DNA from 4 places in the Pseudomonas sp. CGJS7 genome. Region 1 is predicted to be linked to each of the others. Evidence: riboswitches for the same ligand, from Rfam matches in the RefSeq annotation. Region 1 holds a riboswitch; each other region holds the start of a gene.

Region 1 (7,336 bases):
GCTGCCGCGTTCGGCCGACATGGCCTACAACCAGGCGCGCCGCGCGATCTGGTACGCGAAGCAGCAACTGGCTACTTGCGCGGCCTGACCCGCGAGCGCCGGTACTGGCCGCTCGCGCGAGGATTCGGGCACGGCGCGATCGGCCGCGGTCACCAGCGATAGCGCGCCGAAGCGACCCAATTGCGCGGCTCGCCCCAGCCGACGCTGCCGTCGTACTCGGAGATGCTGTTGTAGTAGTACTTGTCGAACAGGTTGTTGACGTTCAACGACAGCGACAGCCGGTCGTTGATCTCGTAGCGCGCCATCGCATTGACCAAGCCGACCGCGCTTTGCCTGCGCACGTGAGTGCCGACATGCAGCAGTTCGTACGGCGCCTGCGCCGAGCGTTCGGGCGAGAGCGGGTAGCCGGCGACGGTGTGGTACGCGCTCTGCCATTGCAGACCGCCGCCGACGGTCAGGCGCCGCCACGCGCCGGGCAGGCGGTAGGTCGTGGACAGCCGCAACAGGTTTTTCGGGATGTAGGTGTTGATGCGCTGGCCCGCGCCGTTGCGGGTGATGGCGTGGGTGAAGCCGCCGTACAGGTTCCAGTCGGGCGCCAGTTGGCCGGAGAACTCGAATTCCGCGCCCTTGGTGCGGTTGCCTTTGCCGCTGGACACGTACGGCGAACGGCCGCCGGGTGTGAGGTAATTGGGCGGCACGTTCGGGTCGGCGATGGCGAGGTTGTCCTGCACCGATTCGAAGTACGCGAACGAAGCGTTGAGCCGGCCGTCCAGGTACTCGGCCTTGGCGCCGATCTCGTAGTTCTTGCCGATCATCGGTTCGATCATGCGGTCGTTGCGATCGTATTGCTCCTGCGGGAGGAATACGTCGGCGTAGCTGGCGTACAGCGAGTAGGTCGAATTCAGGTCGTAGACGAGGCCGGCGTACGGGGTGATTTCGTCGTCGACGCGGTAGCCGTCGCTGATGCCGCTGAAGGCGCCGGTAGCGCGGTCGAAATTGCGCGTCCAGGTCTTCCAATTGCTGACCCGCGCACCCAGCAGCAGTTTCAGCGGATCGGCGAGGTTGAGCCGCACGGCGAGATAGCCGCCGCCTTGATCGGTATGCACCGCATTGTCGCGATGGCCGGTGCGGTAGGCGGTGTAACGCGGCGCTTGGCCGCGCCAGGTCCACAGGTTGTAGGCATCGAGCACCACTTCCTCGCCGCGCAGCGGCCGCGTCGCCGGATCGAAGTCGGTGCCGAGCGTGGTGCGCGTGCGCGAGAAGCTGTTGTAGCCGAACACCAGTTGATGCTCCCGTCCGAACAGGCGGAACGGGCCTTCGGCGAACGCGTCGAAGGTGTTCTGTTTGTCGGCCGACCACGAGATCACCGCACTGTCGGTGTAGGGGCCGCCGCCGTCGCGGTCCGGGTAATCCCACGGCATCATGAAATACAGCTGGCCGCCTTGCATGTCGATGGTGTTGTGGGTGGCGATCGCGCTGAGATGCCAGCCGTTGGCGAAGCTGTGGTCGAGCCCGGCGAAATAGGTGCGCTCCTCCAGCGGCCACGCGCTCGATTTGGCCGCGGTGCTGAACGAGCGCGGCGGATTGATCCGGCTGCCGTCGCTGTACCAGTACGAGACGTTGTTGGTGTTGATCACGCCGCCCTGATCGGTGCTGGTGGTTTCCAGGCCGATCCGCAGCAGGGTGTTGTCGCTCAAGTCGGCTTCCAGCGTGCCGTAGAGGGTTTTTTTCTCGGTGCTGTAGTAGTCGATGAACGACTCGCGATCGGTGTAAGCGGCGGCGACGCGGCCGCGCACGCGGCCGTCGGCGAGCAGCGGGCCAGACACGTCGCCTTCGATCCGGTAATTGTTCCAGCGGCCCACGCTTGCGTTGACGTAGGCCTCATGGCGGCGGGTCGCGCGCTTGCGGATCATGTTGACCGTGGCCGAAGGTTCGCCGGTGCCGGTCATCAGGCCATTGGCGCCGCGGACCAGTTCGACCCGTTCGTAGGCCACCGAATCGCCGCCGACGTCGGGACGGCGGCCGCCGGGGAATTGCTGCACGCCGTCGACCTGGATGTTGTTCACGTCCAGGCCGCGCGCCATAAAACTCGGGCGTTCCAGGCTGGAGAGATTGTTGACGAAGATGCCGGTGGTGTTCTGCAACACGTCGGCGATGGTGACGTAGCCGAAGTCTTCGATTTGCTGGCGGGTGATCACGGTGACCGACTGCGGGGTCTCGCGTTGCGTCAGCACCATGCGCGTGGCCGAGACCGTGGCCGGCGCCGCGTACGAGTCCAGCGATTCGGCGGTGACTTGGACCTGCTGCAGGTTCTTGACCTGGTCCGCATCGGCGGCGTCTTCGGCCTGCGCGCTGGTGGCGCCGAGCGAAAGCAGCAAGGTAAGGGCCGAAAACAGAGTGCGACGCGCAGGCGTAACCAAACGCCGCGGGTGCGCGGCAGTGCGGGAGGAGGGCATGGGGGCGCAGGCGATTTGCAAAGGAAGATGGGAATCATTATCGTTTGATGCGGTCGTCACACGCAATATGCATGCAGCGACAATTCGCGGTGTCGGCGATTCGATGCGCCCGAACGCGATCGGCATGCGGGGTAACGATTCAATCGTTGCGATGCGTTGCGAACCGGCCGACTGCGCGCTGTCGAGTCAGTGGGTCAGTCGGCAAGTCTTTGTATCGATCGCGCGATCGCATTCGGATCCACGTCGACGATCGCGTCCGATTCTCCGCTGCCAGCCGCACCGATCGAGCGGTGATATGTGTGACAAACAGCATCACGCCGCAGCGGCTTCGCATCGCCAACAACGCGATTCACGGTTGCGCACCGCATGCGCATCGTGGCACCGCGCGCGCCATGCGCCCGCGCATGCGGCGCCGATTCCGCCGAACTGAATGCGCGCCGCCGCGCTGCCGCTTGTCCGCGACCATCGCCAAGCACTACACTCCGCCCGCCACAGGTGCCTTGCCGTCGGTCCATACCGGCGAGCAGGGTGAAACGGGAAGCCGGTGCGGACCTAACCGTCCTATTCCGGCGCTGCCCCCGCAACGGTAGGCGAGAACACCCGACGTAAACCACTGCGCTCGCGCGGGAAGGAGTCGGGGTGATGCCACGGCATCGCTCGCAAGCCCGGAGACCGGCCCGTGGCGGACATCGGGAGATGTCCTTCTCGGGTGTTGCGGCGGGCAACCGGACGAGCTGATGCGATGCGGCGTCCGTTCGCCTTCGTGTCGTCTTGTCTGATCTCTCCGCGGCATCCGCTTTCGCGGGTGTGCGATACGGAGACCGACCATGAACGAGATGCATCGCGTTGCGACCGACGTCGCGACGGTCAAGCTTTTGATCGACGGCGAGTTCGTCGAATCCACCACCACGCAATGGCGCGAAGTCGTCAATCCGGCGACCCAGGCGGTGCTGGCGCGCGTGCCGATGGCAACTGCCGATGAGGTCAACGCCGCGGTCGAGTCCGCCGCGCGCGCCTTCAAGACCTGGCGCAAGACCCCGATCGGCGCGCGCGCGCGGATCTTCCTCAAGTATCAGCAGTTGATCCGCGAGCACATGAGCGAGCTCGCCGCGATCCTCACCGCCGAGCAGGGCAAGACCTTGCCCGATGCCGAAGGCGATGTGTTCCGCGGCCTGGAAGTGGTCGAGCACGCCGCGGCGATCGGCAACCTGCAGTTGGGCGAGTTGGCCAACAACGTCGCCGGCGGCGTCGACACCTACACGCTGCTGCAGCCGCTGGGCGTGTGCGCCGGCATCACCCCGTTCAATTTCCCGGCGATGATCCCGCTGTGGATGTTCCCGATGGCCATCGCCACCGGCAACACCTTCGTGCTCAAGCCGTCCGAACAAGACCCGCTGGTGACCATGCGTCTGGTCGAGCTGGCGTTGCAGGCCGGCGTGCCCAAGGGCGTGCTCAACGTCGTGCACGGCGGCGAAGACGTGGTCAATGCGATCTGCGATCACCCCACCATTCAGGCGGTGTCCTTCGTCGGCTCGACCAAGGTCGGCACCCACGTCTACCAGCGCGCAACGCTGGCCGGCAAGCGCGTGCAATGCATGATGGGCGCGAAGAACCACGCCGTGGTATTGCCCGACGCGAACAAGGAACAAACCCTCAACGCGATGGCCGGCGCCGCGTTCGGCGCGGCCGGACAGCGCTGCATGGCCGCGTCCACCGCGGTGTTGGTGGGCGAGGCGCGCGGCTGGATTCCCGAGTTGGTGGCCAAGGCGCGCACGCTCAAGGTCAACGCCGGCACCGAGCCGGGCACCGACGTCGGGCCGGTGATTTCCTGCGCCGCGCGCGAACGCGTCGAAGCGCTGATCGCCTCGGGCGTGGAGCAGGGCGCGGTGCTGGAACTCGACGGCCGCAAGCCGGACGTGCCCGGTTACGCGCAGGGCAACTTCATCGGGCCGACGATCTTCTCCGCGGTCGAACCCGGCATGCGCATCTACCAGGAAGAAATCTTCGGGCCGGTGCTGGTGATTCTCGGCGTGGACACGCTGGAACAGGCGATCGCGCTGATCAACGCCAACCCCAACGGCAACGGCACCGCGATCTTCACCCAATCCGGCGCGGCCGCGCGCAAGTTCCAGGAAGACATCGACGTGGGCCAGGTCGGCATCAACGTGCCGATTCCGGTGCCGGTGCCGCTGTTCTCGTTCACCGGTTCGCGCGCGTCCAAGCTCGGTGACCTGGGTCCATACGGCAAGCAGGCGGTGATGTTCTACACCCAGACCAAGACCGTCACCGCGCGTTGGTTCGACGATGAAACCTCGGGCCAGGGCGTCAACACCACGATCAGCCTGAAGTGATGGCCGCCGTCATGGACTGGCAGGTCGCGGCGGCGTTGCCGACCGGGCTGAGCGAAGAACAGGCGGCGTTCCGCGAGGCCGCGCGCGATTTCGCCTTGGCGCAGTTGGCGCCGCACGCGGCGCATTGGGACGCCAACAGCGTGTTTCCGCGCGAGGCGATCGCGCAGGCGGGCGAATTGGGTTTCTGCGGGTTGTACGTCGACGAAGCGGCGGGCGGTTCCGGGCTGACCCGCCTGGATGCGGCGATCGTGTTCGAAGAACTCGCGGCGGTCGATCCGTCCACCGCGGCGTTCATCAGCATCCACAACATGGCCACCTGGATGCTCACCGCGCACGCCAACGACGCGGTGCGCGCCGAGTGGGGGCGGGAGTTGGCCAGCGGCCGGCGCCTGGCGTCGTACTGCCTGACCGAACCCGGCGCGGGCTCGGACGCGGCATCGCTGCGCACCCGCGCGGTGCGCGACGGCGATCATTACGTGCTCAACGGCGCCAAGGCGTTCATCTCCGGCGCCGGCTCCACCGACATGCTGGTGGTGATGGCGCGCACCGGCGGCGATGGCGCACGCGGCATCAGCGCGTTCGCGGTGCCGGCCGACAGCGCCGGCATCGGTTATGGGCGCAAGGAAGAGAAGATGGGCTGGAACAGCCAGCCCACCCGCGGCATCGCGTTCGAAGACGTGCGGGTGCCGGCGCAGAACCTGCTGGGACGCGAAGGCGACGGCTTCAAGATCGCGATGAAAGGTCTGGACGGCGGCCGCCTCAACATCGCCAGTTGCTCGCTAGGTGCGGCCCAGGGCGCGTTGGACGCGGCCCGGCGCTACATGGGCGAGCGCCGCCAGTTCGGCAAGAAGCTCGCCGAGTTCCAGGCCTTGCAGTTCAAGCTCGCCGACATGGCCACGCAGTTGATCGCCTCGCGCCAGATGGTCCACACCGCCGCGCGCAAGGTCGACAGCGCCAGCGCCGACGCCACGGTGTGGTGTGCGATGGCCAAGCGTCTGGCCACCGACGCGGGCTTCTGGATCTGCAACGAGGCGCTGCAGATCCACGGCGGTTACGGCTATATCCGCGAATACCCGATCGAACGCCTGCTGCGGGACTGCCGGGTCCATCAGATCCTGGAAGGCACCAACGAAATCATGCGCGTGATCATCGCGCGCCACCTGCTGAACACCGACGAGGAATTGCGATGAGTCTTGCCGATAAGGCCTACACCGGGCTGAAGCTGGAGATCGACGGCCACACCGCCGTGGTCACCCTGAGCAATCCGCCGGCCAACACCTGGACCCGCGACAGTCTGGCCGCGTTGCGCGATCTGGTCCGCGATCTGGACGGCGAGCGCGAGGTGTATGCGCTGGTGATCGTCGGCGAAGGCGAAAAGTTCTTCTCCGCTGGCGCCGACCTCAAGCAGTTCGCCAGCGGCGACAAGGCGCTGGCGCGCGAGGCGGCGCGCCGCTTCGGCGAGGCGTTCGAAGCGCTGAGCGCGTTCCGCGGCGTGTCGATCGCGGCGATCAACGGCTATGCGATGGGCGGCGGCCTGGAATGCGCGCTGGCCTGCGATCTGCGGATCATCGAGGAACAGGCGCAAGTGGCGCTGCCGGAAGCGACCGTCGGGTTGTTGCCGTGTGCCGGCGGCACCCAGAACCTGCCGCGTCTGGTCGGCGAAGGCTGGGCCAAGCGGATGATGCTGCTCGGCGAGCGGGTGGATGCGGCGACCGCGCTGCGCATCGGCCTGGTCGAAGAAGTGGTCGGCAAGGGCGAGTCCAAGGCGCGCGCCCTGGCCTGGGCCAAGCAGGCCGAGAAGCAGAGCCCGATCAGCGTGGCCTCGTGCAAGGCCTTGATCCAGGCCACCCGCACCCAATCGCACGCGACCGCGTTGGTGCGCGAGCGCGAGGCGTTCGTGGACTTGTTCGACAGCGCCGATCAGGTCGAAGGCGTGGCGGCGTTCCTGGAAAAGCGCGCGGCGCAATGGAAGAACGCATGAACGCCTCCCTGCAGGAAATCGCGACGTCGGCGCCGGTGTTGTTCGAGGAACGCGCGGTCGCCAACGGCCGCAAGCTCGGCATCGCCACGCTCAACGCGCCGGCGACCTTGAACGGTTTGTCGCTGGAGATGGCGACGCTGCTGGACGCGCAGTTGGCGTCGTGGGCCGGCGACGCCTCGGTGGCGCTGGTGGTGCTGCAAGGCGAGGGCGAGAAAGCCTTCTGCGCGGGCGGCGATCTGCACGGCCTGTACCGCGGCATGAGCCAGTACCGCGCGGCCGGCGGCGGCGACATCCGCAACAACGCCCAGGCGAGCGAGTTCTTCGCTACCGAGTACCGCCTGGACTATCGCATCCACACCTATCCCAAGCCGCTGCTGTGCTGGGGCCACGGCATCGTGATGGGAGGCGGCATCGGTTTGATGGCCGGCGCCAGTCATCGCGTGGTCAGCGAGCGCTCGCGGCTGGCGTTTCCCGAAATCACCGTCGGCCTGTACCCGGACGTCGGCGGCAGCTTCCTGCTCAATCGGGTGCCGCGCCGCGCCGGGTTG
Region 2 (7,336 bases), on a different contig from region 1:
GGGGTTCACCAGCACCAGCACATCGAGGCCGTCGAGCGCAGCCTCGACTTGCGCTTCATCCAGCGCCAGCAGTTGATGCCCCGCCCGTTGCCAGGCATAGGGGTGTTCGGCATAGCACGGCGTCAGCACGCCAACCCGGGCGGTTGTACGCAGCAGCGGCAAGGCCTGTATCGCGGCCTGGGAGCCGGCTACCGGCAGCAACTGGCGGGCGCCGTAATACAAGCGCGCGGCGTCCTCCAGGCCGTCCTCGGTTTCCGGCAGGCGGGCCCAGGCGTCGACGGGAATCGGCGGGACAGGAAATGGCCAGGGCGCAATGCCGCTGGACAGGTCGAGCCACTGCTCGCGGGGGATACCGTATTGCTGCACCGCGCGTAACAGGCGGCCACCATGTTCAAGCATTGATATAGGCCCCCAGGCAGATCATCAGCAGCCACAGCCACACGCCGCGCTGCACCAGCTGCCAGCCGCGCTCGATGGCATCGGCATCGGCCACTGGCCCCTCGCCCAGACGCGGCCGCTCATGCAGTTCGCCGTGGTACACCGCCGGGCCACCAAGCTCGACGCCCAGCGCGCCGGCGCCGGCAGCCATCACCGGCCCGGCGTTGGGGCTGTCCCACAGCGGGCCCTGCTTGCGCCAGCAGGCCAGGGCCAGACGGGTCTTGCCCAACAGGGCATAAGTCAGGGCCACCAGCCTTGCAGGTATATAGTTGAGCACATCGTCGATGCGCGCCGCGCACCAGCCAAAGCGCTCGAAACGTTCGTTACGGTAGCCCCACATGGCATCCAGCGTGTTGCTCAGGCGGTACAGCACCACACCGGGCGCACCGGCCACCACAAACCAGAACAACGCGGCGAACACTGCGTCGCTGCCGTTCTCCAGCACCGACTCGGTCGCCGCTCGGGCCACCGCGGGCTCGTCCAGTTCGCGCGTTTCGCGGCTGACCAGGTAGCCAACCCGGCGCCGAGCCTCCGCCAGGTCGCCCTGGCGCAAGGCATTGGCCACCGGCAGCACATGCTCGCCCAGGCTGCGCATCCCCACCGCGCAGTAAAGCGCCAGCACATCAACCAGCCAGCCAATATATGGCAGCCACGAAAGGACCAGCGCCACCAGGGTCAGCGGCACCACCGCCAGAAACCACGCGCTCACGCCGTGGCTGCGCCAGCCGCGCCCCCCCGCATTCAGGCGGCGCTCCAGGTTGCCGGCCATGTTGCCGAACGCCACCAAGGGGTGGCGGCGCTGTGGTTCGCCCAGCAAAGCGTCCAGGGCCACCCCGGCCACGGTCAGCAAGGCCACGCTCATTGACGCTCTCCCCATTGGTTTTCGTAAAGCATTTCACTCAAGGGCCGCTCTTCGGCCCAACTTTCCTGCACCAACATCGGCACCGGATAGAACTCGGCGACCGGCCCAAGGCACAGTACCGCCACCGGCTTGGCCCCGGCGGGCATGCCCAACAGCGCGGCCAGCGCCAGCGGGTCGAACAGCGACACCCAGCCCATGCCCAGCCCTTCGCCACGCGCGGCCAGCCACAGGTTCTGGATGGCACAGGCCAGCGAGGCCAGGTCCATCTCCGGCAGGGTGCGGCGGCCGAAGATGTGTGGCTCGCGGTTGTCCATCAAGGCCGCCACCAGCAGCTCGGCACAATCGTTTATGCCCTCCACCTTCAACTTCATGAATGCATCGGATCGCTCGCCCAACGCCTCGGCCGTGCGTACCCGCTCCGCCTCCACCAAGGCCTGGATGCGCCCGCGCAGGTCACGCTGGGTGATGCGGATAAAGCGCCACGGCTGCATTAGCCCGACACTGGGCGCCTGATGTGCGGCGGCCAGCAAGCGGCCAAGCAGTTCGGGCGCCACCTGGCCACCCGCAAAATGGCGCATGTCGCGGCGCTCGCCGATGACCCGGTAAATGGCGGCGCGCTCGGCGTCGCTGTAGGCGTGATCATTCATGGTCGCAACAGCGCCGCCGCCGCATCCGGGCAGGAAGGGAAATAGAAGTGCACGTAAGAGGCCGTCAGCCGGCCCAGACGATAAACCGCCTCGTTGCCACGCCCGCCGTTGGGGCTCAGACCCCGGGCGATCGGTTCCAGCGCAGTGCTGGTCAGCGAATGGTGATAGGTGTGACCGCGCAAGGTCCCCTCCGGCAGTTCCACCGCCTGCAGCGCCAGGGCAGCCAGGCGCTTCTGCATGGTCGCCTCACCCGGCAGCAGGCCGAGCAGTTCGGCACGTTCGCCGGCCACGTCAGTCAGGGCATCGAGCAGGTACAGCATGCCGCCGCACTCGGCCAGCAATGGCTTGCCCTGTGCGTGGTGGGCGCGGATCGCCTCGCACATCGGTGCGTTGGCGGCCAGCGCATGGTGATGCAGCTCAGGATAACCACCCGGCAGATACAGGCTGTCTACCGCCGGCAGTTCGTGGTCGTGCAGCGGCGAGAAGAACACCAGCTGGGCACCTTGGTTGCGCAACAGGTCGAGGTTAGCGCCATAGATGAAGGCGAACGCCTCGTCCCGCGCCACGCCAATGCGCACACCGGCCAGCGAGGCAACGCTGGCTTGCGGTTCCGGCTCGGCAAAGCTGACTGGCGGCGGCAACGCCGCATCGCAACTGGCGCCCAGCGCTTCGGCGGCAGCGTCGAGGCGGGTGTCCAGGTCATTCAGCTCGCTGGCCTGCACCAGGCCCAGGTGGCGGCTGGGCAGCTCGATGCCGCGCTCGCGGGACAAGCCGCCATACCAGCGCAAGCCCTCGGTCAGGCTGCCTTCGAGCAGTTGCGCATGACGCAGGCTGCCTACCCGATTGGCCAGCACGCCGGCGAACGGCAGATCGGCCTGGTACCGCGCCAGGCCCAGGGCCAGGGCGCCGAAGGTCTGGGCCATGGCTGTGCCGTCGATCACCGCCAGCACCGGCACGCCAAAGTGGCGCGCCAGGTCGGCGCTTGACGGGGTACCGTCGAACAGCCCCATCACCCCTTCGATGAGGATCAGGTCAGCCTCGCCAGCAGCTTCCCACAGCAGACGACGGCTTTCCTCGGCACCGATCATCCACAGATCCAGCTGATACACCGGCGCGCCACTGGCCCGTTCGAGAATCATCGGGTCAAGAAAGTCGGGCCCGCATTTGAACACCCGCACCTTGCGCCCGAGGTTGCGGTGCAGGCGGGCCAGCGCAGCAGTGACGGTAGTCTTGCCCTGGCCAGAGGCCGGCGCCGCGATCAACACGGCGGGGCAGTGCCGCGATCGACTCACAGTTCGACGCCTTTCTGTGCGCGGATACCGGCCTGGAAGGCGTGCTTGAGCATGCCCATTTCGGTCACGGTGTCGGCCAGTTCGATCATCTCGGGCTTCGCAGCGCGGCCAGTGACAATCACATGCTGCATGGGCGGGCGGGCCTGAATGTCGGACAGTACCTGGTCCAGGTCGAGGTAACCATGTTTGAGGGCGATGTTGAGCTCGTCCAGCACCACGAACTGTACACCCGGGTCCTGCAGCAACTGGCGCGACACCGCCCAGGCGGCTTGCGCAGCGGCGATGTCACGCTGGCGGTCCTGGGTTTCCCAGGTAAAGCCCTCGCCCATCACGTGGTAGCGCACCTGTTCGGGGAAGCGACGGAAGAACAGCTCCTCGCCGGTGCTGTTGCGGCCCTTGATGAACTGCACCACACCGCATTGCATGCCGTGGCCCAAGGCGCGCGCGAGCATGCCGAAGGCCGAACTGCTCTTGCCCTTGCCATTGCCGGTCAGCACCAGCAGCAGGCCACATTCGTTAGGGGAATTGGCGATGCGTTCGTCGATGACCGCCTTCTTGCGCTGCATGCGCGCCAGGTGGCGTTCGTCGCGTTCGGTGGAATCGCTCATCAGGGTTCTCCGCTGGCTGGCACCACAGCAATGCGCGGCGACAGGTAATAGGCAGGCAAACGGAGAACGCGCAGAGGCCATGGCTGGGCGCCACGGTGCACCGCGCATCACCCTCCGTGATGCCGTTGGCAGTATCAGGCCGGTCTCCGGGCTTGTGAGTGGGCCTTGGCCCTGGCCTGCGCGCCTTCCCGGATGCTGGCACCCAGTGGCCCTGCGCGGCCTTTTACTCATCCACCGTTGCGGGGGCAGCGCCGGAATCGCGCCATGCTGGCGCCCACCGGCTTCCCAGTTTCACCCTGCCCAGTCGGGGCTGGCAGGGCACCTGAAACACGCCGCGAAGGTTAGAGGGTTGCACCGGGAGCGTCAATCGAAGCGGGTGGTCTGGCGGGTGAGCAAAACACCTTGAATCCAGGCAGCCGGTATCGGCCCCAAGCTCGAGGGGGCCGCTAAACAGGCATGGATATCAAGGGTTCTGTGCCAGATGCCCTTGCGGAATCACCCGCTTGGCCTGCAGGTAGGCCTTGGCCCAGTAGCTGTTTGACAGGTAGTCCAGGCGCACGGTGCCACCGGTGGAAGGTGCATGTACGAAGCGGCCGTCCCCGACATAGATGCCGGCATGGCTGACCTGCGAGCCGCCACTGGTGGCGAAGAACACCAGGTCACCAGACTGCAGCGAACTGACATCCACCGTCGGTGCGCGCATGACAATCATCTCTCGCGTCGAGCGCGGCAGGCTGATGCCAGCAGCATCACGGTACACATACTTGATCAGGCCGCTGCAGTCGAAGCCGGAGTCCGGGGTATTGCCCCCCCAACGATAGGGCGTGCCTACCAGACCAATGGCGCGAATCAGCACGTCATCGGCAATCGGTGAAGGACTGGGCTGGCTATAGGTAACCTGCGGCTGTACCACAGGGGCCGGCGCAGGCGCACGGCTGGAGCATGCAGCCAGCAAGGCTGCCAAGGAGAGAAATGCGAAGCGCGCCATCTTTACCATGGCCAGAACATCCTGTCTGAGACCGCTGCGCTGCAGCCGAAAAGAGTTGAGAGTTTAGATTAGACGCTTTCTGTAAATGCGCACGGCGGCGAGCTTTTTTTCAAAGCATCACCGCCGCGGCAGGGTACATCATTTTGATATCAGTTGCGCGCGATGTTGGTCGGCGCCATGGCCAAGGCGCGCTTGGCTTCAATGAAGGTCTTGCTCCAGTAGCGATCACCGAGGCTGTCGATGCGCACACCGCCACTGCGACGGCTGCTGGAGTGGATGAACTGGTTGTCACCCAGGTAGATGCCGGCATGGCTTACCCGGCCGCGGCCATTGGTGCTGAAGAACAGCAAGTCACCTGGCTTGAGCTTGTTGCGGGCCACTTTCGGCGCATCAACGTTGATCATTTCACGCGTGGAGCGCGGCAGCGTCATGCCCGCCTCTTCGCGGAACAGGTAACCGATGAAGCCACTGCAGTCGAAGCCGGACTTTTCCGAGGTACCACCAAAGCGGTAGCGGGTGCCGATCAAGGACATGCCGCGCTCGAGAATGCTGTCAGCCAGAACCGGCAATTGGTAAGGCTTGCCGCCGGAGAAAGACGCCAGGTCATCTTCGGTGGCCAGCTCTTCCGGCTCGCCGAATACCGACGAGGAAGAGGCCTTGGCCTTGATAGCCGATTGTGCAGTGATCGGGGTGTGATCCTGGGGCTGAGATACCGGGCCTTGGGCCGCGCAGCCAAAAAGCAGGGTCACGAGTGCGAGTGGCACGAGGGGTGCGAAGCGCTTCAGCATGGGCACGACCGTGTCTGTAATCCTTTAGAAGGGTGAAACTATGCCCTCTATCATGGCCATTTGCAAATTTTATCGAAAAAGATGTGACTTTTTTGTTTTACCGCTCTGGCCCAGGGTTTTCAGGGGGTTACCAGCCGAGGGTTTCCTTGAGAAACGGAATGGTGAGCTTGCGTTGTGCCTGCAGCGACGCCTGATCGAGGCGCTCGAGCAAGTCGAACAACGCGCTCATGCTCCGCGCGCCACGGGTGAGGATGAAATGGCCGACTTCGTCGGTCAGGTGCAGGCCACGGCGCGAAGCTCGCAGCTGCAAGGCGCGCAGCTTGTCTTCGTCGGACAGGCCGCGCATCTGGAACACCAGGGCCAGGGTCAATCGCGACTTCAGGTCCGGCAGCTTGATCGGCAGCTCACGCGGTGATGCCGAGGCAGCCAGCAGCAAGCGTCGGCCGCTGTCGCGCAGGCGGTTGAACAAGTGGAACATGGCCTCTTCCCAATCCGCCTTGCCGGCGATCACATGCAGATCGTCGATGCACACCAGTTCGTACTGGGCCAGGTAGTCGAGCAGTTCCACGCCACGGTCGAGCAACTGCGCCAGCGGCAGGTAGACAGCGGGCTCGCCACGTTGCTGGAAGCGATGGGTGGCGGCCTGCAGCAGGTGGGAACGGCCAACACCCTGCTTGCCCCACAGGTAGATAAGGCTCTCGGTCCAGCCGGCGTCGGCTTCGCATAGCCGCTCGACGTAACCCAATGCCGCAGCATTGGCGCCCGGATAGTAGTTGATGAAGGTGGCGTCATCGCGCAGGCGCACACCCAGGGGCAACTGGATCGGTGGTTTCATGCTCGCGGGCGGTCGACGGGACCGCTGGGGGCCTTTGGTGAACAATCTGCAAAGTCTATACCCGCAACGCGGGGCGCACAATCTCGACTGCAGATAGGGCAAGCAAAATCAACAAGTTGCGCAGCACAAGCGAGCGGCGGATGCAGGACAAACCGTGCTCAGCGCCCGCGAGATCGGGCGCCGCGAGGCGACGCTCAATTTCGCGGGCGCGAAACAGCTCAAGACGAAACACAGGGTGTTCAAAGCTCCGGGTCGATGTTCCCAGCGTACATATCCGATTCCTTGTACAGGGCATGCACATGCCGCAGCAGCACCATGATCACCGCCGCCACCGGCAGCGCCAGCAGCACACCGGTGAAGCCGAACAGTTCACCCCCGGCGAGGATGGCAAAGATCACCGCAACCGGGTGCAGGCCGATGCGATCGCCCACCAGCAGAGGGGTCAGCACCATACCCTCCAGCGCCTGCCCGACCATGAACACCGCAACGATGCCCAGCATCGGGTACAGGTCGCCACCGAACTGGAACAGGCCGGCCACCAGCGCGGCACCAATGCCAATGATGAAGCCCATGTACGGCACGATGGCCGCAAGGCCTGCAAGCATGCCGATCAGCAGACCGAGTTCGAGCCCCACCAGCATCAGGCCGGCTGAATAGATGACGCCCAGGGCCAGCATCACCATCAGTTGCCCGCGCACGAATGCCCCCAGCACTTCATGGCATTCACCTGCCAGGCCCATCACCTGCGGCTCGCGCTGGCGCGGCAACAGGCCGCGCAGCTTGCCCATCATCAAGTCCCAATCGCGCAGCAGATAGAAGCCCACTACCGGGATCAGCACCATGTTGGCCAACCAGGCCACCAACGCCAGGCTTGAGGC
Region 3 (7,336 bases), on a different contig from region 1:
GCCAGCGCAGCGGGCTTTTTCGTATCCGGCCTTCGTCGCACGCTCGCTTCGCGCGCCCTGGCCGCAGGCAACGTCTCCGCTCCCACGCGCCGACCGTCCGCCGGCCAGCGCCCGCATCGCTCCATCGGCCGCCGCCATGACCTCCGTCGACATCTTCAAGATCTTCACCCTGGAAGCCGCGCACCGTTTGCCCAACGTGCCCGAAGGCCACAAGTGCGCGCGTTTGCACGGCCATTCGTTCCGGATCGAAGTGCACCTGCGCGGCGAGTTGGGCGAACACAGCGGCTGGGTGATGGACTACGCCGACGTCAAAAAGGCGTTCCAGCCGATCTACGACCGGCTCGATCACCACTATCTCAACGACATCGAAGGTCTCGACAACCCGACCAGCGAACGGCTGGCGGTGTGGATCTGGGATCAGCTCAAGCCGGTGCTGCCGCTGCTGAGCGAGATCGTGGTGCACGAGACCTGCACCGCGGGTTGCCGTTACCGCGGCTGATCGCTGCGCCGGGCACCGGCGATCCGCCCGGCGCCGTTCCAGCGAAGCCGTTGCGATCGTCGGCGCCGCGTCCGCGTCTGGCCCGCCCGCGCCCGTTTTCGCGAAAGCCGCACAGCGATAACGCGCACGCCGGCCGCAATCGGCGCGCGGTCATTCGCCCGCCTTGGTTCCGACACATCCGGCCGCCACGCTCGGCCCAAGCGGCCGTCCGCGCCGCGCAAACGCGGCCCCGGCCGCGCTTTGCCCAATGCGCCGCTTCGCCCGCAACTAGCTGAATAGGCAGGTTTTCTGAACCGTTCACGACCGCTGGTCGGCCCGATGTTGCATCGCAACAAAAGGCCGCCTATGCTGCATCGCACAATTCAGTCGTTCTCCGTCTGAACCTCTCCAGGAGCTAAGCCATGTACCAGCAATTCAACGAACAGTTCGCCGCCGCTACGCGCCAGTTCGCGGACACGGCCGCTCAGGTCAACCGTCTGGCCCTCGACAACGCCGAGGCCGTGTTCGGTCTGCAGATCGCCGCGATCGAAGACCGCGTCAACGCGACCTTCGCTTTCTTCGGCGAAGCCGCTGAAGCCCGCGACGCCGATGCGTTCAAGACCCTGTGGCCGAAGGGCGTGCAGATCGCTCGCGAGAACATCGAGCGCGCCGTCAGCACCGGTCAGGAAGCGTTCGGCCGCACCTTGAAGGCCAACGAAGCCATCGCCGAGCTGGCCAAGTCGCAGATCGAAAGCGCTGCCAAGGCCACTCAGGCCAACGTCGAGAAGGCCACCAAGGCCGCGACCAAGGCTGCCGCTCCGGCCGCCAAGTAAGTATTCGCCGCCCGCCGACTCTCTCCCGGCGGTCTGATGCGATTAAGAACCCGGCAGCGCGAGCTGTCGGGTTTTTTCTTGGGCTATTGTTGGGACTAGAGCGGCGGCCTTGCCCTCACCCCAACCCTCTCCTGCAAGCGGGAGAGGGAGTCAGGCAGTCCCCTCTCCTGCTTGGCGGGAGAGGGCTAGGGCGCGGGCCGCTCTTAGCGCCAGACGTCCCTTCAGAAAACAGGCTTGACTCTGGCCGCCAACGCCGCCGGATCCGGTTGCTCCGCATACGGCAAACGCCCCCAGCACGGCACCGGCAAACGCTTGCGCAGAATCTCGAAGTTCTCATCGCTGCGCTCCATGTGCGGATCGATGCCGTTGGCGATCCAACCGACCAACTCGGCGCCGTCGGCCTGGATCGCGCGCACGCTTAGCCGGGCGTGATTGATCGCGCCCAGGCGCAAGCCGACCACCAACACCACCGGCAAGCGCAGCGCGCGGACCAGATCGATCTGATCCAGCCCCGCGCTGATCGGCGCGGCCCAACCGCCGACGCCTTCGACCACCACCGTTTCGGCCAGCGCGGCCAGGCGCGCGTGCGCTTGCACGATGATGTCGAGCGAGATCTCCACGCCGGCTTCGGCCGCGGCGATTTCCGGCGCCAACGGTTGCGGCAAGGCGTAGGGATTGACGTCCTGGTAGCGCGGCGTCGGCGAACTGGCCGCCTGCAACAGCAACGCGTCCTCGTTGCGCCAGCCCTCATCGCTGGCCTGGCAACCGCTGGCGACCGGCTTCATCCCCACCGCGCGCGTGCCGCCGGCGCGCAAGGCGTGCAGCAGGCAGGCGCTGGCGATGGATTTGCCGATACCGGTGTCGGTGCCGGTGACGAACAGGCCGCGCGGGAGCGGTTGAGACGGGGACATAGGCAGGATTCGCTGAGAGGGCGGCGGGAACCGGCGGCGCGTGTGACTGACCTCGCGCTTTTCGGCGCCGCCGACCGGCCATGGTAGTCGCGGCGAGCGCCGCTGCTACACTCCGAAGATGTTTACAGCCTCCACACTTTCGGGCGGTAAGTCCGAGCAGTACGCCCAATTGGTCGAGCAAGCGCGCGCGCTGCTGGACGGTGAGAGCGACCGCATCGCCAACGCCGCCAACCTGTCGGCGCTGGTCAATCAGTCCCTGCCCGAGCTCAACTGGGTCGGTTTTTATTTCTACGACGGCCGCGAACTGGTGGTCGGTCCGTTCCAGGGCCTGCCGGCCTGCGTGCGCATTCCGCTGGACAAGGGCGTGTGCGGCGCGGCGGCGAGCAGCCGCCAGACCCAGCGCGTGGCCGACGTGCACGAGTTCCCCGGCCACATCGCCTGCGACGCGGCATCGCGTTCGGAAGTGGTGGTGCCGTTGCTGCGCGACGGCCAGTTGCTCGGCGTGTTCGATCTGGACAGCCCGGTGCCGTCGCGTTTCGACGCCGACGATCAGGCCGGGCTGGAAGCGCTGGCGCGGGTGTATGTGGAGTCGCTGGCATGAGCGCGCCGAAGATGCGCAACATCGGCCCCAAGAGCGCGGCCTGGCTGCGCCAGGTCGGGCTGCGCACGCACGAGGACATCGCCGCGGTCGGCACGGTCGAGGCGTTCATGCGGGTCAAGCGCGCCGGCTTCAAGCCGACCTTGAACCTGCTCTACGCGATCGAAGGCGCGCTGCTGGACTGCCACTGGCAGGAGATCAGCGATGAGCGCCGGCAGGAGCTGATCCTGGCCGCCGACGCCGCCACCGCGCTGTTGCCGGCGCCGCGCAACAAGCCGGCGGCCGCGCCGGTGCGCACTACGGTGCATGCGCAGGAAGAGCGGTTCGATGAGCCGGGTGGGTTCGGTGGCGGGTTCGGTCGCGACGACGAGGATCGTGGCGATGAAGGCGATGGTCCGTCGGACGACGATGGGCGCGACGAGCACAGCGACGATGATCGCAACGATTGAAGTAGTGGGGCTGCGCTGCGAGTCCGCCGGCCCTCATCCGCCCTTTCGGGGCACCTTCTCAGCCTTGCACACCCTTCGGGCGCCGCAAGCGGGAAAAGGGCTCGATCCCTCGCCCCTGCGCTCTAAGCCCCTCTCCCGCTTGTGGGGTGAGGGGTCGCGCTTACGAGCCATTGGCTCGCGCGACACCGAACGCCCGAACGCTATGCGTTCGGGCCGGGGCGTGGGTTGGGGTGAAGGCCGCCAGGCGCCCCGCCCCCACATCGCGTACACTGCGCCCCGCTTCGAGGTGACCCCACGGCCCAGCCGCCGGGGTTGAAACGGGAAGCCGGTGACGCGCCAAGGTCCGGTCGGACACTCCGACCCGCCCCGCCCATTCCGGCACTGCCCCCGCAACGGTAAGCAAGTCAGGTCGCGGCCACCGCCACTGTGCTCAGTCACGGGAAGGCGCCGCGCCCGGGAATCGGCCCGCGCCGTTCCGCTTGCGAGTCCGGAGACCGGCCTCGACGCGCCACAGGTTGCGATGCGGAGGGCATTGCGGCGGCTACAGCGCCTTCGCGCGCTGCCTTGCCTGCCCGCACGTCCCTTCCCCGCCGCCGCCCATTAGCCGTTTTCGTCGCGCGCTGGATCGCGCGTGCGCTGGAGTCCCCACATGCGTTGCCTGAACCTGTCCCTCGCCATCGCCTGCGCGCTCGCGCTGCCGGCCACCGCCGTCGCCGCGCCCGCCGGCGCGCCCACCGACCTGGATCAGGTCGTGGTCACCGCCAACCGCACCGCGGTCAGCGTCAACGATCTGCTGACCCCGGTCGAAGTGCTGGACCGCGCCGACATCGAGCGCAGCCAGGCGCGCGATCTCAACGACCTGCTGCGCGGCCGCGCCGGCATCACCCTGGCCAACCAGGGCGGCCAGGGCAAGTTGACCACGCTGTTCCTGCGCGGCAGCGAATCCGACCACGTGCTGGTGCTGGTCGACGGCATCCGCATCGGTTCGCCGACCTCGGGTCTGGCCGCGCTGCAGGATCTGCCGCTGGAACTGATCGACCGGATCGAAATCGTGCGCGGCCCGCGTTCGAGCCTGTACGGCGCCGACGCCATCGGCGGCGTGATCCAGGTGTTCACCCGTCGCGAGCAGCAGGGCTTCGCCCCGCGCGTGCACGCCGGCGGCGGCAGCAACGGCACGGTCGAGTTCGGCAGCGGCTTCGGCGGCCGCAGCGGCGGCAACTGGTTCGGCGCCGACTACAGCTTCCGCAAGACCCAGGGCATCAACGCTTGCCGCGGCGCCGGTTTCCCGGTGTTCGCCGGCTGCTTCACCACCGAGCCCGATCGCGACGGCTACGAAAGCCACGCGCTGTCGCTGCGCGGCGGCGTCGAGTTCAACGAGCAGTGGAGCATCGAAGGTCAGGCGCTGCGCGCGGAAGGCCAGAACTCCTACGACGGCGACTTCGGCAACTACTCCGAAACGGTCCAGCAAGTGATCGGCGGCAAGCTCGATTGGCGTCCGTCGGAGGCGGTGCATGTGCAGCTGAGCGCCGGCCGCAATGTGGACTCCTCGCAGAACTACGACCTCAAGGGCACGGCCGTCGGGCCGGCCGGGATTTCTCCGAAGCAGCGCATCGGCTTCTTCGATACCGATCGCGATAGCGCGACCTTGCAGGCCGATTTCAACCTCTTCGAAGGCCACGTGTTGACCGCCGGCTTCGATTGGCTGCGCGACCGCGTCGACAGCAACACCACTTACGACGAAATCGAACGCGACAACAAGGCCGGTTTCGTCCAGTACCAGGGCCGCTTCGGCAACCAGTCGTTCGAAGCCAGCGTGCGCCGCGACGACAACGAGCAGTTCGGCGGCCACACCACCGGCGGCGCCGCGTGGGGCCTGAACTTCGCCGAGAACTGGCGCGTCACCGTGGGTTACGGCACCGCGTTCAAGGCGCCGACCTTCAACGAGCTGTACTACCCGTTCTTCGGCAACGCCCAGCTCAAGCCGGAAGAATCCAAGACCTGGGAAATCGGCCTGGCCTACCGCGGCGACAACTTCAATGCGCGCATCGACGGTTTCGACACCCGCGTGGATGAGCTGATCACCTTCGACTCGGCGATCAACCTGCCCAACAACATCGAACGCGCGCGCATGCGCGGCGCCGAGATCGGTATCGACACCACCTTCGCCGAGTGGACCCTGGCGGCGAGCGCGAGCTGGCTGGACACCGAGAACCGCGTCGGCTTCGCCCGCGGCAACGACCTGCCGCGCCGCGCCAAGCACAGCGCCCGCATCGACCTGGACCGCGCCTTCGGCAAGTTCCGCGTCGGCGCCACCGCGGTCGGCTACGGCTCGCGTTACGACGATGTCGCCAACAGCGTCCGCGTCGGCGGCTACGGCACCCTGGATCTGCGCGCCGAATACGCCTTTACCGATGCGCTGAGCCTGCAGGCGCGGGTGGCCAATGTGTTCGACCGCGAGTACGAAACCGTGTCGTACTACAACCAGCCCGGCCGCGAGTGGTTCGTGACCTTGCGTTACGCGCCCAAGCCCTGATTCGGCGGCGAGCGTTCAAGCAAAAGCCCGGCTTAGGCCGGGCTTTTTTTTCGAAGATCGTTGTGCAGGAACTGCGATCGCACCGGCGCGGTAGCTTCATTGGCGCGGTCGCGGCTCGCGCCGCTCCTACAGGTAGGCCATGTGCCTATTTCGTGATTTTGCCCGCAGCCCTGTAGGAGCTGCGCGAGCTGCGACCGCGAATCGACAACGATCGCGCAAGTCACGCCACCGCCGCGTTCGACCACCAGCCCTTACCGCCAAGCCCACGCACGCAACCGCGCCAGTTCCGGCGAACGCCAAACCGCCACGCCGTAGGGACTGGAACACAAGCGATGCTCCGGGTTCGCGACGCGGCTTTGCGCATCCGCGCCCCAAGCCGTCGACGCGACCCGCGCGTGCAACTCGGCCAATCCCTGCGCGCCGCATTGCGCCGCGTGTTCCAACGCCAGCACGAACTCCGCCGGTTCGGGATAGAACGGCGACAGGCTGCTCGCACGCAGTTCGTCGTCACCGGCCCAACGCAGGGCCGCATCGAGCATCGCCGTAGCTTCGGCGACGCCGGGCAGGTGCGACAGATCGATCGAGGCGAGAAAGGCCAGAACATTGGCGGTGGCGGTGCAATCGACCAGATCGAACAGCGCGCCTTCGCGGCTCCAGGTGGCGAAGGTGCCGATCCGCAGCCACGGCGGATGCAGCATCGGCAGACGCGCGATGCGCCGGCGCGCGATGGTCATGCAAGCGGTGCGGCGCGCGTCGGCCAGGTCGATGCGGCCGGCACGCAGCAGTTCCAAGGCCATGATCGCGGTGTCGTCGACGTCGTCGGGCAAGTCCGGCGCCCAATCGGGTCGCGCGTCTTCGGGCCAGAAGCGGAAACCGCCTCGCGCGGAGCGGCAGGTCTGCAAGGCATCGAGCATCGCGCCCGGCACCGCCAGTCCGCGTTGGCGCAATGTGCGCACCGCCAGCGCGGTGACGAAACCGTTGCGGTCGCGGTGGCGGGCGCCACCCTGGCTCACCTGGCTTTCGAGCAGGTACGCGCGACCTGCATCGACGCGCGGTCTTGTCTCGGCGATGGCATCGTTCGCGCAAGCCAAGTCGATACGAGCGCCACGGCAAGCACCGCCGGCCGCACTCGGATCGACACGGCGCATCCGCTGCGCCCTGCCGCTCATGTCGGCCGCACGCCGCATTGCACCCAGGCATTGCCGGCGATGTCCGCGCCGACGCCGACCATGCCGTGACGCCAGCGCCCATCGTCCGGTCCGCTCGCCAATGCCTCGTACACCTGCGCCGACGCGCCCTCGCCCAGCCCGCGCAGGCGCGCGCTCACTTGCGCGTCGTCGCGGAAGATCGCCTTGGCGAAGGTGAACCAGGTCAATGCGCGCACCTGGCCGTCGGCCGACAGCGCCAGACTGATGCCGGAAGGACGCGGCAGATCGTCCGCCGGCAACACCTGCATCAAGCGCCGCGACATCGGCTCGGCATCGCCGAGGGTGGCGCGCGCCAAGCCGCGCAGGCCGTTCAAATCCAACTCGTT
Region 4 (7,336 bases), on a different contig from region 1:
ACTCATCCGTTTCTGCCAGGTGCCATTGCGTTCTGGGAGCGGCAAGGCTTCACGGTGGTGGATGTGGAGCAGGACCCGGTGTGGCAGACCACGCACATGCAGTTGCGATTACGCTGACCTGTGGGAACGTGCCTATTGGCGATGAAGATCGCGCCCTGGGTCACTGGGTCGAACGCACTGCGGTTGAGGAGGTTCCAGTTGCCATCCTCGGTAAAGCCCATGCTTCGCAACTGGGCGGAGCCGGCCAGGGTGTGAGCGGCCCGAATAGCCGCCTCACTGCCCGGCCTCGAGCTTTTGCAACTGTGCGGCAAAGCGGGCTTTGGCCCGCGCCGGCAAGCTGGCCGGCAATTCGGCTGCAGGCGCGTCACCGACCTGGATCACCATGACCATGCCCATGGCCACGTGTGGAATGCACTGGATACCGTATACGCCCGGCACGCTGAAGGTGTGCTCGAACGGCTGGTTCAGTTTGCTCTTGAACGGTTCGGCACCGGTGGGTAGCAGGCCCGCCAGGCTGGCGGCGTTATGCCCGCTGTGGCTCGGCAGGAAGCGCACGCTGTCGCCGGGGGCAATGCGCAAGTGGTCAGGCTCGTAGACCATGGCGCCGTCGCTGCCACGGTTGAGCATTTTCACTTCATGCACTTCGGCCAGTGCGGTCGGGGCAAGCAGGGTGCTGGCGAGCAGCAGGGCGACAGGGCGCAACAGCATGGGCAGGGCTACCAAGTTCAGGGGGCGCGAAAGCGCAGGATGCGCGCGCCGTCGAAAGGGTCGGTGAGGTAGTGGGCGTGAACGCCGAAGGTGTTCAGCAGGCGCTCTGGGGTAAGCACTTCGAAGGGTTTGCCGAGGGCGACCAGGCGGCCCTTGTCGAGAACCGCGACACGGTCGCAGGTCAGCGCCTGGTTGAGGTCATGCAGCGCTACCAGGGTGGTAACCGGCAGCGCCTGCACTTGTTGCAGCAGGCTCAGCTGATGCTGAATGTCCAGGTGGTTGGTCGGTTCGTCCAGCAGCAGCACCTGCGGCCGTTGGGCCAGCGCGCGGGCGATGTGCACACGCTGGCGCTCGCCACCGGACAGCGACCCCCACAGGCGCGTGCGCAGGTGCAGGGCGTCGAGGTCGGCCAGGGCTTGATCGACGATGGCGCAGTCCTGCCGGGAGAACGGTGCCAGGGCCGAGAGCCACGGCGTGCGGCCCAAGGCAACCGCGTCGAACACGCTGATCGCATCGAGTGTGTCGGCCTGTTGCTCGACCAGCGCCAGCGCCTGGGCAACACGGCGGCGGGGCATCTGTGCCAGTGGCTCACCCAGGAGCTGCACGCTGCCCCAGGCGGGGTTGCGCAGCCCTGCCAGCAACTTCAACAGCGAGGATTTACCCGAGCCGTTGGGGCCGACGATGCCCAGGGTTTCACCGGCGACAACGCGAAGGTCGATATCGCTGAGCACGGTATTTCCGGCCAGTTGCAGCCCCAGCCCATGGCAGGCCAGCGGAGGGATGCGAACAGCTGCCATGGCGGTCATGGGCGCCCCCGACGGCTGACCAGAATCAGCGCGAATACGGGGGCACCGATCAGCGCCGTAACCACGCCCACCGGGATCACCTGGCCGGTGATCAGCGTGCGCGAAAGAATGTCTGCCGCAATCAGGAACAGCGCACCGCCCAGTGCGCTGGCGGGCAACAGACGGCTGTGCCCGGGGCCGAGCAGAAGGCGCAGGGCATGGGGGATAACCAGCCCGACAAAACCGATGGCGCCGACAATGGACACCATCACAGCCGTCACCAACGCTGCGCAACTGATCAGCAGCAACTGGGTGCGCCGCACCGGGATGCCCAGCGAGGCGGCCGAATCGGCACCGAAGGTGAAGGCATCCAGCGCACGGCGATGCCACAGGCACACCAGCAAGCCGAAAACCGCCACCGGTACGGCCAGCCACACCGAAGGCCAGCGCACGCCGCTCAGGTTGCCCAGCAGCCAGAACAGGATGCCGCGCGCCTGTTCGGCGGTGGCCGACTTGGTGATCAGGAAGGCGGTCAGTGCATTGAACAGCTGCGAGCCGGCGATACCGGCAAGGATGACTGGTGCATTGTTGCTGCTCGGGCCGGCCGCGCGGGCCAGCACCAGCACCAGGGCGAATGCGGCCCCGGCACCGATGAAAGCCCCTGCGGACATGCTTAATGCCAGGCTACCCAGGCCCAACAGGCCGACGAGTACCGCGCCGGTCGAGGCGCCGGCAGACAGCCCCAGCAGGTAGGGCTCGGCCAGTGGGTTGCGCAACATCGCCTGCAGGATGACACCGCAGGTGGCCAGCCCAGCGCCGCAAGCGGCCGCGACCAGGGTGCGGGTCAGGCGGTAGTTCCAGACGATGCCGGCGTCGATCGGGTCCACCGGGTAGGCGGCTTGCCACAGGTGGTTGGCCAGCACCTGGCCGACCACGCTGGGCGACAGGTTGGTTTCGCCAATGGCGGTACCGGCCAGCAGGGCGACCAACAGGGCGGCCAGGGCAACTGCGATGCTGGGTAACAGGCGGATCATCACGGGGCTGCTTTACCGCTGGCGAAGGCCGTGGACAGCGTCTGCACGCCGCGGAACAGGCGAATGCCGGCCTGCATGGCGTCGGCGTCCAGGATAATGATGCGGTCGTGCTTTACCGCGTCCATGTTGCGGGTTACCGGGTCACTGCGCAGGAATTCGAGCTTTTTCTGGTAGTCGTCGGCGGGGAAACGGCGGCGGTCCATGCGCGCGATGATCAGCCAGGTCGGATTGGCCTTGGCCAGGGTTTCCCAGCCTACGCTTGGCCATTCTTCGCTGGACTCGACCACGTTGCGCACACCGAGGGTGCGCAGCATGAAGTCGGCGACACCCTGGCGGCCGGCCACATAGGGGTCGATGTCCAGGTCGGCGCTGGAGAACCAGAACAGCGCCGAAGTTGCCGACAGGTCCTTGCCGGCCAGTTGTGCCCTGGCGCTGTCGAGGCGCCCTTGCAACTCGGCGTTCAGTGCCGCGCCGCGGTCCTGAACGTCGAAGATCTCGGCCAGTTCGCTGACGCTCTTGTAGATGCTGTCTACCTGGAACGCTTGCAGGCGGGTGCCGTCTGCACCGACCAGGTTGTCCTTGCCCTCGCAGTCCGATGGCAGCACGTAGGTGGGGATCTTCAGCTCATCGAACTGCTCGCGGGTGGCGACCACGCCCTGGGCACCGACCATCCATTCGAACTGCGCCGCGACCAGCTGCGGGCGCTTGCCGACCACCGCCTCGAAGCTGGGGTCGTTGTCGGCCAGGCGCGGCACCTTGGCGTTCACCGCCTGGTATTCCGGCAATACGTTGTTGAACCACAGCGAGGTGCCCGCCAGCTTGTCACCCAGCCCCAGGGCATAGAGCAGCTCGGTACCGGCCTGGCCGATGGTGACGGCGCGCTGCGGCGCCTGGGCAAAAACCTGCGGCTTGCCGCAGTTGTCGACCGTCAGCGGATAGTGGGTGGCAGCGGCCTGGGCCAGGCCAGTGAGGCTTAGGCCCGCGAGCAGGGTGGCGAAACGGGGCAGCATGCTGGGCGATCTCCTATCGGACAGTTCTGGTGAGGAACGCACGGACAGGCATCGCCGAGCCCCAGCGGGTGGCTGGGGCAACACGGATGGCCAATCCCGGACACCCCGCCGGTTGGTGAATGTAGGCCGGCAGGTCTCCTGACTGGTGCGTCACGGCCCGGCTCCGGCCTTCCCGGGCGGCAGGCCCAGTGGCATCGATGGAGCAGGCTCGGCACCTACAGTTGCGGGGGCAGTTCCGATTGGCCTGTATTGGCAGGCCTGGGATTCCCTGTTAGTTCCGTGGTGGAAACCGGCGGCCCGCATGGTAGACCATCGCGCCGCCAGGTGAAAACGCTTTTCAGAAGTACTTCAGCCAACGGATGTCGCGGCGACGCTGCTTCAGGCGGGCGAACCCGCGCACCGGCAGGTACAGCGCAACCGCCAGCAGCACCGCGCCCAGCCACACCGCTGCAATACCGTCGAAACCGAAGTAGTCGCCATGGTTGAGCCCGAACAGCGCCACGCAGGCCAGGTACAGCAGCTTCAGCACATACAGGTGCAGCAGATAGAAGAACATCGGTGCCGCACCGAACACCGCCAGGGCAGTGATCCAGCGCGCCTGGCCGGCCCGTTCGAACGCGCGCAACAACAACAGGCCGCAGCCCAGGGTCAGGGTCAGGAACAGCAGCGACGGTGGGTATTTGGTGATGTTGAAGAAGCTCATCAGGGTTTGCATGAAGGTTGGGTAACCGCTCCACGGTGCCTCACCGTAACCGTTGAACATGCGCAGCAGGACAAAGCCAAGCAGCGCGAGCAAACCCGCCACCAGCAGGTGTTGCTGGCGTTGGCCGGCATCGCTGCCGCGGGCGAACCAGGGGCCAAGGCCGTAGCCCAGGGCGATGACGCCGATCCACGGCAGCACCGGGTAAGACGTGCGCAGGTGCAGGTTTTCGGAAAACGCCAGCCAGCCGCGATCATGCAGGATTGCCCACGGCACATGCAGGGCTGAATCCACGCCAAAGTGCAGGCCGTCGAGCAGGTTGTGGCCGGCGACGATGCTGGCGCCCAGGGCGAGCAGTGCGGCGCGCGGCAGCCACACCAGCAGCGACAGGGCGATCATGCTGACGCCGATGGCCCAGATCACTTGCAGGTAGATCACGCTGGGGGGCAACTGGAAGGTCCAGGCGAAGTTGACCAGGGTGAACTCCAGCACCACCAGGAACAGCCCCCGTTTGAACAGGAACGCCGAGACGTCGCCACGGCCCTGATGCTTCTCGCCATACAGCCAGGCCGACAGGCCGGTCAGCAGGACGAACACAGGCGCACACAGGTGGGCGAGGGTGCGGCTGAAGAAAAGCGCCGGTTCCGTGGTGTCGATGGCCATGGGGTCGCCGACCTGGCGGTGCAGGAGGAAAGTCTCGCGGACATGGTCCAGGAGCATGAACAGGATCACCAGGCCGCGCAGGGCATCGATGCTCTGCAGGCGCTGGGTGATCAGAGTGGGCGTGGCGATGGCGCTTGTCATGGGTGGACGCTAATAGTAATGAATTTCATATAGAACGTTATCTTATAACCAGCAGATGAAGGGTTGGTAGCGGTTTTTGTGCATCGGTGCTGTGAAGGGGTATTCAGGTCAGAAGCTGTAATCCACCGTCGCGAAGTACGACCGCGGCATCCCCATCAACCACTGCTGGCCGCTGAACGCCGACTGCACATACTCGCGATCGAACAGGTTGTTCAACTGCAACCCCAACTTCACATCCGGCAACACCTGCCAGGCGATGTTGGCATCGACCACGGTGTACCCGGGGGCGCTCTGGGTATTGGCGGTATCGGCATAACGCTCATCCACATAGCGCGCCCCAATGCCGGCCTCCACCTGCTGGCCGAAGCCTTTGCTCAACCAAAGGTTGGCGGTACGCCGTGGCACGTTGGCCGGCCGGTTGCCTGCCCGGTCCTGCGGCATGCCGCCGACCATTTCGTCGAAGTCGTCGTACTTGGCGCGTACCAGCGATGCGTTGGCCGATACCTGCCACTGATGGGCCAGGGCCAGCTCCAGCGTCGCTTCCAGGCCATCGGAGGTCTGCTGCCCGGCTTGTTGCTTCTCGTGCGTGATCGGGTCGTCCACCAGCAGCTTTTTCTTGACGATGTGGTAGGCGGCAAGCGTCCATTCGCCACGTCCCTGCCAAAAGCGCTGCTTGAGGCCTGCCTCGGTCTGCTTCGCCTCGGTCAGGTCATAGTTCATCTGCGCGGGGCTGAGGCTGATGAAGTTGTTGACCCCGTCCTCGCTGGTCGAGTACTGGCCGTACAACGACAGGTCGTCGTTGAGTGCGTACACCAGCCCGACGCGCCAGTTGCCCCCTTGCAGGCTGCGATCGCTGCGGCTGTCGTTGGTCAGGTTGTCGCGGTCGATGTGGTTCTGGTCGCGACGCACACCGGTAACCAAAGACAGGCGGTCGCTCAATTGCAGGCGGTTTTCGGCAAACAGGGCAAAGGTATGGGTGGTCGAGAGCGTTTGCGGCCGCAACGGCGAGGCGCTATGAAACCAGCCTGGCTGTGGCTGCCACGGGTCGATGTAGTCGCCGCCCACATCGTTGTAGGGTGAATTGCTGTCGACGTTGAATCGCACCTTGTTGTACTCGGCACCGAGTACGGTCTTGCTGGCCAGGCCGAACAGGCTGTGGTCGAAGGTGAAGGTCTGGCGGTCACCGAACTGTTCCTGGTTGTGCTTGATCTCCAGGTAGCTGCCGCGCAGCAGCTGCTCACGCCCGGTGTCCCAGCTGTAGTCCTCGGCGTTGCGCCAGTGGCGGCGGCTTTTGATGTAGTACAGCTGGTTGCTGGCGCTGAGCTGGTCGTTCAGCGCCCAGTCGGTCGTGAGCCGGGTCCATTCATCAACGTACTGCTGCACGTCGTTCTGCACGTTGTAGTTCTTCTTGCGCAGGCTGCTGCGGTAGTGGCCGTCGATCAGCGGGGTACCGTAGTAGTTGGCAGGTTGTGCATCGCCGCGGTCATGGGCCAGCGTGAAGCTGAGGTCATCACTGGCATCGAAACGCAGCGCGGCGCTCAGGGCCAGGCTACGTGAAGTGGTGCGGTCGACCCAGCCATTGCCGGCCTGTTGGTTCAGCGTCAGGCGGTAGCTCAGGCGCTCGCTGAGGCTGCCGCCGCTGTCCAGGCCGAGCTGCTGTCGGTCCCACGAGCCGTAACCCAGGCGCAGGTGGTTGCGCACCTCGCCGGCAAAAGGTTTTTTCGGGATCACGTTGATCACTGCGCCGGTGGCGCCTTCGCCATGCAGTACCGAGGCCGGGCCGCGAATCACTTCGATGCGTTCGACCATCCACGGGTCGACCGGGAAGGTCTGGGTGCCGGCACCGGTGTACAGGCGCGCGCCGTCGAACAGGGTCATCACCGAGCTGTGGCCGGCAAAGCCGCGGGCAGACAGGCCAGTACCGCCGTCCCCCGGGGAGCCGACGAAGGTGATGCCCGGCGAGCGGGTCACTGCATCCTGCACCGTGATGTTGTTGCGCTGCTGAATCTGCCGTTCGCTGATGCTGCTGGTGCTGGCCGGTGTTTCCAGGGCGCTGAGGCCAAGGCGCGAGCCGGCCTGGGTCGGCGTGGCCAGGTCGATGGCGCGGCTGTCCTGGGTGTCGGTGATGGCCGTGGAAGGCAGGGCCAGAGGTTGCGGGTCGCGGTCATCAGCCAGCGCCGGCAGGGCGACGGCCAGGCAGGCCGCCAGGGGGTGAAGCTTGAACATACGGGACATGTCGTTCCACTGCTGCAGGAATGAATGGATCCCGGTGGAAAACACGCAAAGGCGAACCAT

The links. A riboswitch is a leader RNA that binds a small molecule or an ion and turns the genes downstream of it on or off. The one in region 1 is predicted to bind cobalamin.
Region 2: another riboswitch for cobalamin. It lies ahead of cobO (cob(I)yrinic acid a,c-diamide adenosyltransferase); the one in region 1 lies ahead of V7787_RS24940 (CoA-acylating methylmalonate-semialdehyde dehydrogenase).
Region 3: another riboswitch for cobalamin. It lies ahead of btuB (TonB-dependent vitamin B12 receptor); the one in region 1 lies ahead of V7787_RS24940 (CoA-acylating methylmalonate-semialdehyde dehydrogenase).
Region 4: another riboswitch for cobalamin. It lies ahead of V7787_RS05250 (ABC transporter substrate-binding protein); the one in region 1 lies ahead of V7787_RS24940 (CoA-acylating methylmalonate-semialdehyde dehydrogenase).

Annotation. Positions count from the first base shown of each region.
Region 1 is NZ_JBAMDI010000045.1:11,272-18,607, forward strand. It holds gene V7787_RS24930 (hypothetical protein) at 1-88, shown strand, start outside; gene V7787_RS24935 (TonB-dependent siderophore receptor) at 150-2,378, opposite strand; cobalamin riboswitch at 2,947-3,151, shown strand; gene V7787_RS24940 (CoA-acylating methylmalonate-semialdehyde dehydrogenase) at 3,293-4,807, shown strand; gene V7787_RS24945 (acyl-CoA dehydrogenase family protein) at 4,843-5,997, shown strand; gene V7787_RS24950 (enoyl-CoA hydratase) at 5,994-6,788, shown strand; gene V7787_RS24955 (enoyl-CoA hydratase/isomerase family protein) at 6,785-7,336, shown strand, end outside.
Region 2 is NZ_JBAMDI010000007.1:139,563-146,898, forward strand. It holds gene cobD (threonine-phosphate decarboxylase CobD) at 1-399, opposite strand, end outside; gene cbiB (adenosylcobinamide-phosphate synthase CbiB) at 392-1,300, opposite strand; gene bluB (5,6-dimethylbenzimidazole synthase) at 1,297-1,947, opposite strand; gene V7787_RS07055 (cobyrinate a,c-diamide synthase) at 1,944-3,239, opposite strand; gene cobO (cob(I)yrinic acid a,c-diamide adenosyltransferase) at 3,236-3,847, opposite strand; cobalamin riboswitch at 3,968-4,188, opposite strand; gene V7787_RS07065 (C40 family peptidase) at 4,311-4,844, opposite strand; gene V7787_RS07070 (C40 family peptidase) at 4,985-5,623, opposite strand; gene hda (DnaA regulatory inactivator Hda) at 5,751-6,458, opposite strand; gene V7787_RS07080 (AI-2E family transporter) at 6,698-7,336, opposite strand, start outside.
Region 3 is NZ_JBAMDI010000027.1:13,815-21,150, reverse strand. It holds gene queD (6-carboxytetrahydropterin synthase QueD) at 137-499, shown strand; gene V7787_RS17830 (phasin family protein) at 901-1,311, shown strand; gene bioD (dethiobiotin synthase) at 1,533-2,222, opposite strand; gene V7787_RS17820 (GAF domain-containing protein) at 2,341-2,823, shown strand; gene V7787_RS17815 (TfoX/Sxy family protein) at 2,820-3,269, shown strand; cobalamin riboswitch at 3,537-3,786, shown strand; gene btuB (TonB-dependent vitamin B12 receptor) at 3,919-5,802, shown strand; gene V7787_RS17805 (hypothetical protein) at 6,054-6,950, opposite strand; gene V7787_RS17800 (hypothetical protein) at 6,968-7,336, opposite strand, start outside.
Region 4 is NZ_JBAMDI010000005.1:45,039-52,374, forward strand. It holds gene V7787_RS05230 (GNAT family N-acetyltransferase) at 1-117, shown strand, start outside; gene V7787_RS05235 (pseudoazurin) at 274-708, opposite strand; gene V7787_RS05240 (ABC transporter ATP-binding protein) at 726-1,514, opposite strand; gene V7787_RS05245 (FecCD family ABC transporter permease) at 1,511-2,527, opposite strand; gene V7787_RS05250 (ABC transporter substrate-binding protein) at 2,527-3,537, opposite strand; cobalamin riboswitch at 3,649-3,846, opposite strand; gene V7787_RS05255 (DUF1624 domain-containing protein) at 3,875-5,041, opposite strand; gene V7787_RS05260 (TonB-dependent receptor) at 5,150-7,276, opposite strand.